Regions from separate parts of the Paenibacillus sp. YAF4_2 genome, predicted to be linked through region 2. Evidence: predicted binding sites of a transcription regulator. Region 2 holds the regulator's gene; the other holds the start of a gene.
The links. The regulator LexA, encoded in region 2, represses DNA repair genes until DNA is damaged. The targets are predictions, from matches to a motif close to CGAACATATGTTCG.
Positions count from the first base shown of each region.

Region 1 (3,426 bases), on a different contig from region 2:
TCATCTCTGCTTCCAGCCTTTGCAGCAAAGCTTGGCGATCCTTCTTCGACATCTTCGCTGAGCCTACGCCCGTCAAGTATTCCGACTTCTCCTCGGCTACTTTCGTCGCCTTAATATCATCATGAACCTTCTTACGAATCGTCTGCGGCGTTATGCCATGCTTCTCGTTATATGCAATCTGGATCGTCCGGCGGCGCTCCGTCTCCTTAAGTGCCTTATCCATGGAATCCGTAATCTTATCTCCGTACATGATAACTCGGCCTTCACTGTTACGCGCAGCACGCCCAATCGTCTGGATCAGCGAGCGTTCAGAGCGAAGGAAGCCTTCTTTATCAGCATCCAGGATCGAGACAAGCGATACTTCTGGTAAATCGAGACCTTCCCTCAGCAAGTTAATACCCACCAGCACATGGAACGTACCAAGGCGCAAATCACGCAGAATCGCAATCCGTTCCAGTGTCTTGATATCAGAGTGCAGATAACGCACTTTAATGCCAATCTCTTTGAAATAATCCGTTAGATCCTCAGCCATCTTCTTCGTCAGCGTTGTGACAAGAACACGTTCATCTTTGGCGATTCTGTCGCGGATCTCGACTAACAAATCATCGATTTGCCCTTTCGTCGGGCGTACCTCAATTATCGGATCAAGCAAACCTGTCGGACGTATAATCTGTTCAATCATCGTCGGGCATTGCTCCAGCTCATAAGGTCCCGGTGTAGCCGATACATAAATTTGTTGTTTGGATTTCTCCTCGAATTCCTCGAAGCGCAGCGGCCGGTTATCCAGCGCCGACGGCAAGCGGAAGCCGTGATTCACAAGCATTTCCTTCCGCGCTCGGTCACCATTGTACATCGCCCGGATCTGCGGCAGGGTTACGTGGGATTCGTCAATAACGATCAGCATATCTTCCGGAAAATAATCCATCAGCGTATACGGCGTAGCTCCACGTTCCCGGAATGTCAGAGGTCCAGAATAGTTCTCGATGCCAGAGCAGAAGCCCATCTCCGCCATCATCTCAAGATCATAACGGGTTCGCTGCTCCAAACGCTGCGCTTCGAGCAATTTTCCATTCTCCCGCAGCTCTGCAAGACGCTCCTCCAGCTCACGCTCGATATTGCCAAGCGCAACCTTCATTGTCTCTTCATGGGTAACGAAGTGAGAAGCCGGGAATATGGCCACATGTTCGCGTTCGCTTACGATCTCGCCAGTAAGCACGTCGATCTCCGTAATCCGTTCAATCTCATCGCCAAACAGCTCGACCCGAATCGCCCGTTCATTATTGGCAACCGGGAAAATCTCTACTATATCACCACGTACGCGGAACGTACCGCGGATAAAGTTAATATCATTGCGCTGGTACTGAATATCAACCAGCTTATGAAGAATTGTATCCCTAGGCTTCTCCATACCTACCCGCAGCGACAGAACTAAACTGCCGTATTCGGAAGGCGAACCGAGACCATAAATACAGGATACACTCGCTACAATAATGACGTCCCTGCGTTCGAACAAAGAACTGGTCGCGGAGTGGCGCAGCTTGTCGATCTCATCATTAATGCTGGAATCCTTCTCGATATAGGTATCTGTAGACGGGATATAAGCCTCAGGCTGAAAATAATCATAATAGCTGACAAAGTAACTTACCGCATTGTCCGGGAAAAACTGCTTAAACTCGCTGCACAGCTGTGCCGCGAGCGTCTTGTTGTGTGCAATGACCAGCGTCGGCCGGTTAAGCTCCGCAATCATATTCGCAATCGTGTAGGTCTTGCCCGTACCTGTCGCACCAAGCAAGGTCTGCTTGGCTTCACCGTTCTTCACACCTTCAACAAGTTTTCTGATCGCTCCCGGTTGATCGCCCTGCGGCGTGTAGTCGGACTTTAATTGAAATAATTGCTCTGAAATCTCACTCACTTGCGCCATCCACCCCGTTTCCCTTACTCATCAATCATTATAGTCAAAATTCTTATATAAAAGAATATAGCATATCCGAATGTGTGTTCCCCTCTATTATAGACATCTATAACAGCCGTTGCAACAAGGTGAAACGGCTTCGCCGTCATTCGATGGCGAGGCGCGTTTCATTCCGGAGAATTCTATGCTCTATTTATAAGATGAAACTTATAAATTCTTAGAATTGCATAAAATCGAAGGGCTTTCCCTAAGCACTCGCTTAGGAAAAGCCCCTTATCATCATTTAAACATCCAGAGTACCGGAACGTTTCTCATCCTCCGCATAAGCTCTGCCTCGACGGTTCGCCGTCCGCGCCCGGCGCAGCAGATCAAGCAGTGTGGCAGGTTCAGCAGATGCATAATAGGTCGCTTTCTCATCAGGCGACAGAATAACGCCAAGTTGATGATGCTCGCCTTCATAACGTGCCCGCTGGGCAAATTTGATCTCGCCATCAGCATTTAACACTTCAAGCTTATACATCGCCGAGCTATTCTGCAGCGATTCATGCAGATCCTCTTTCGAATAGACGCGAGTACCATTCACCTTCGCAATAATCTCGCCCACATTCAGCTTCATCTCATCGGCTGGTGTTCCTGGCACGATGCCAAGAATACGTAAGCCGCGCTGATCATTCACAAATAACGGACTTTGCGCAGCTTCTACGAATCGACTGCGCCAAATAATCGCTTCATGCATCAGTAATGCGCATAAGGCTGCAATCGGCAGAAGCGCCGGCTGCCACCATGCAAGCAGCGCTGCCACCATTAACAGCAGGCTATATCCCATCAGACCTTTCGAGGCATGGCGTGCCTTGGCACGTGGCAGCATCGTACGCGTCATTTCGCTGAAGCCGATAATCATCGGCAGCGCCACAACGCTCCAGCCCTGCGTCCAATCTCCGCCAAATAAAGGCGTCCATGGCAGGTCAACAACTGATGCTCCACCTGTGGCCGGCACAAGCAGCAGCATAGGAACCGGCCAGAAGCCCTGCAGCATATATCCGCCAACAAGCTTGCCGCGTTTCCCTTCGAGGAACAGCGGAGTCGCAAGTTGATCACCTTGCCTGCGAACAAGGAACGCTTCGACCAAATGCAGCAAAGCTACGAGCACGAGAATACCGGGCATATCCAGACTTCCCAGCGAACGCGCAGCATCGCCGATCCAGCCACCGTTATCCTCAAGCGGAGTAAAGCCAATCACCCACTGCAATAGAGCCATCACGCCAGCCGCATAAGCAAAGCATAAATAACGAATCCGGAACAGAAGCAGCACGACCGCTGTTCCCCACAGCCATAATACAGCATCTCCAGTTAAGCTTATGCCGATAAAGGCTGCAGCAATCGAGGCGAGTACACCTGCAACAAGCCCTGCCAGCATGGCCTTTACTAATAATCGGGGCCAGATATGTAAACGCACAGCGAACATCCGCCGTTCAAGACTCACTTGCCGTGTGTATTGTAGGATTATAAATAAT
Region 1 covers NZ_JBFRCT010000011.1:17,600-21,025, forward strand. The annotation lists gene uvrB (excinuclease ABC subunit UvrB) at 1-1,921, opposite strand, end outside; gene AB4Y93_RS23280 (PDZ domain-containing protein) at 2,196-3,426, opposite strand, start outside.
Region 1: a site for LexA is predicted at 1,989-2,002, ahead of uvrB (excinuclease ABC subunit UvrB). Genes of this name have one in related genera too.

Region 2 (3,426 bases):
TTCCTGGTTATGAGGCACCTTGTTATGTAGCTTGGTCAGCAAGTAACCGTTCGCCGATGATCCGTATCCCGGCATCCCGTGGCCTCAGCACACGTATCGAGGTACGTAACCCAGATCCAGCTGCTAACCCATACCTGGCACTTGCCGTTATGTTGAAAGCTGGCCTTGACGGTATTAAGAATAAAACTCCGCTTCCAGCACCAGTAGATCGCAACATCTACATCATGACGGAAGAAGAGCGTCTGGAATCTGGTGTGCCAAGCCTTCCATCCGATCTGAAGGAAGCTCTCGACGAAATGCTCCGCAGCGACGTGGTCTGCGAAGCACTTGGCGAGCACGCTCTGGCTCACTTCTACGAATTGAAAGAAATCGAGTGGGACATGTACAAAACACAAGTTCATCAATGGGAACGCGATCAGTATCTGACGCTGTACTAGGATTATTAGGATTTCTATTATGATGTAAAACACCCTCGACGTAGCGTCGAGGGTGTTATTTTTTATATAAAGAAGAGGGAGGATCAGGAATAATGTTAGCCAGGATCATATAGATAATTAGATTGGCGGGGATAAAAATGAGGAATATAACTCTTACGAACAAAGCGGATAGTTCAAAATAATTGGCGATCCCGCCGCATACCCCAGATATCGATCTATTGAATTCTGATTTCATTAATCGCTTCTTCAATCGCAGTCACCTCTCGGTCAGGAGATCTAATTCCATCACAGAAATAATACCATATAAAGGTAGTTGGGTAATGTTGAAATTTTCTATTATAATCCAAATCAAAAAAAGAGGCTGTTCTCACTATCCGAATGAAGCAATCGGATCAGCGGGAACAGCCTCTTTTTGTTAGTTATTAGTGGAAGTCACGGAACAACCCAACCACTTTACCGAGAATCGTTACTGTGTTCAAGCGGATGGGCTCCATTGTGGAGTTCTCCGGTTGAAGGCGAATATGGTCTTTCTCTTTGTAAAAAGTCTTTACAGTCGCTTCGTCATCTTCCGTCATTGCTACAACGATATCACCGTTGTTCGCCGTTTGCTGCTGGCGTACGATGACAAGATCACCGTTATGTATACCAGCTTCAATCATGCTCTCGCCAATGACATTCAAGATAAATACTTGATCATTTCCGACGAAATGAGCGGCTAATGGGAAATAATCTTCAATATTCTCAGTCGCAGTAATCGGCACGCCTGCCGTTACCTTGCCGACGATTGGTACTTGTGCTACAGCGGGGAGGATGATACCGTCAACACCGTCTTGATCTAAAATTTCGATCGCCCGGGGTTTAGTAGGATCGCGTCTAATAAGGCCTTTCTTCTCTAACCGATCCAGATGCCCGTGTACGGTGGAGCTTGATGCCAGGCCAACCGCTTCGCCGATTTCGCGAACAGAAGGCGGGTATCCTTTGTCCCGAACCTCATTCTTTATAAATTCAAGAATCGACTGTTGGCGGTTCGAAATCTTAGACACTGAAATCACTCCATTAATATATTTGAAGAAAATTATAACATAGAACCGGAGTTCGTACAAACATAAGTTCCTAAAAACAAAAGTTCGCATTTTTGTTGACTACAAACATTTGTTCGTGTTATTCTAAGAACAGAAGAAAACAGAACAAACGTTCGGGGAGCGATAATAATGATGATGAATCCAGCTTTTTATAAAAGTATCCATAAGGAAGATGCGGTTAAATCTTTCAAATCGCGGAGCAATATTGTTACTCGTCATGCTTTTAAACTTGTAGTAAGTGCAGCGGTGTTTGTCCTTCTCTTTACTAGTTTCCTAATGATGCGTACGAACGCTTCATCCGATCATATAGAAGCAGCAGCCTTGAATGAGGAGACTGTAGTTGTTACGGCAGGTGATACACTCTGGGGTATTGCAGACCGTTATCTGGATGGTTCCAAGGATATTAGACAGTACATCTATAAGATCAAAGAACGTAACCATTTAAGTACCGTTGAACTAAGGCCAGGACAAATCATAATTATTCCTCAATAACCTATTTATGAAGATGGACAGGGAGTAGCGCACAGGATGTGCGTTTTATTCCCTGTCCATTTGTCTATTCTTATATCATTACCTTGACAATTGCTCGCGTAAAAAGTCAAAATAGGTAAGAAGAGATGAGTATTGTACAAATGAGGTGAAGGCAGTGGAAGAAATCATCGCGCGTATTAATGAATTATCCCGTAAAAATAAAACAGTGGGTTTAACTGAAGAGGAAATTGCTGAACGTGCCGTATTGCGTCAACAATATTTGGATAATTTCAAAAGAAATTTCCGACAGCAGTTGGATACGATTGAAATTGTGGACGACGACGAGCAAAAGGGTGTAACCCATTAAGTTGGTCTGGATTTTATATAGTTAGCACTGGCGCCGTTCCATGAACGGCGCCCTGCAATATACACTAGGAGGAATTGGCTTGTCACGTACGTGGGAGCGCAAAGTGCGCAAAAATACGAACCAAATTAATAAAGCGCGTAAAAAGCATGGTGTTTCACAGATTGGTACTACATCATCTGGAAAACCCAAAACGGATCGCTTTACCGGCCGTAACTACATATTTCCAATCGTGCTCGTATTGATGATCGGTATGTATACCTTTATGGTAACTTCTGCTCCTGATTTTGAGCCATCAACGATGTTATGGGTAACGATTGGCTGTTATTTATTACTGGCATTGGTCTTCTTATTGCGCCGTCCGTATATCTCGATTGGTAAGGATTATATCCAAACCCGCAAAATGACTGGCGATAAGCAGCTTCCAGTGTCAAATATTAAAGGAATCAGCGTACAAAAGGGTGCAATTATCATCATGCAGCAAAAAGGTGCTAATTGGGTATTCTCGCGTTTGCTGAATCGTTATCCTACGGATGAAATCAGCGCTAAATTAAAGGATTTTGCTAAAATACACAATTTGCCTTTTGAAGAAAAATAGAAGCAGAGTAGGAGAGTTATGCGAATTATGGGGAAGCAAGCCGTTTTATTTGATCTTGATGATACTTTGCTGTGGGATGACCGCAGTGTAAAAGAAGCATTTGAAACAACATGTAAAGCTGGCGCTGAAGCTGCTGGCGTGGATCCTGAGCAATTGGAAGAATCCGTGCGCAGAGAAGCTCGTGCGTTGTATGAATCCTATGAAACGTTCCCGTTCACGAAAATGATTGGGATTAATCCTTTCGAAGGACTATGGGCTAACTTCCGCGAAGGAGAGCAAGAGGAGTTCCGTAATCTGGAGAAGCTTGCTCCTGATTATCGTAAAGATGCTTGGACTCGCGGCCTGCGTGCGCTTGGTGTAGAGGATGAAGTGCTCGGTGCTAAGCTTGCTGAACAATTCCCTGCAGAACGCCGCAGCCGTCCTATCGTATATGATGAAACCTTCCGTGTGCTTGATGCACTAAAAGGCAAGTAC
Region 2 covers NZ_JBFRCT010000015.1:39,929-43,354, reverse strand. The annotation lists gene glnA (type I glutamate--ammonia ligase) at 1-437, shown strand, start outside; gene AB4Y93_RS26540 (PspC domain-containing protein) at 493-672, opposite strand; gene lexA (transcriptional repressor LexA) at 860-1,480, opposite strand; gene AB4Y93_RS26530 (LysM peptidoglycan-binding domain-containing protein) at 1,649-2,011, shown strand; gene AB4Y93_RS26525 (DUF896 domain-containing protein) at 2,166-2,357, shown strand; gene AB4Y93_RS26520 (hypothetical protein) at 2,437-2,952, shown strand; gene AB4Y93_RS26515 (HAD family hydrolase) at 2,980-3,426, shown strand, end outside.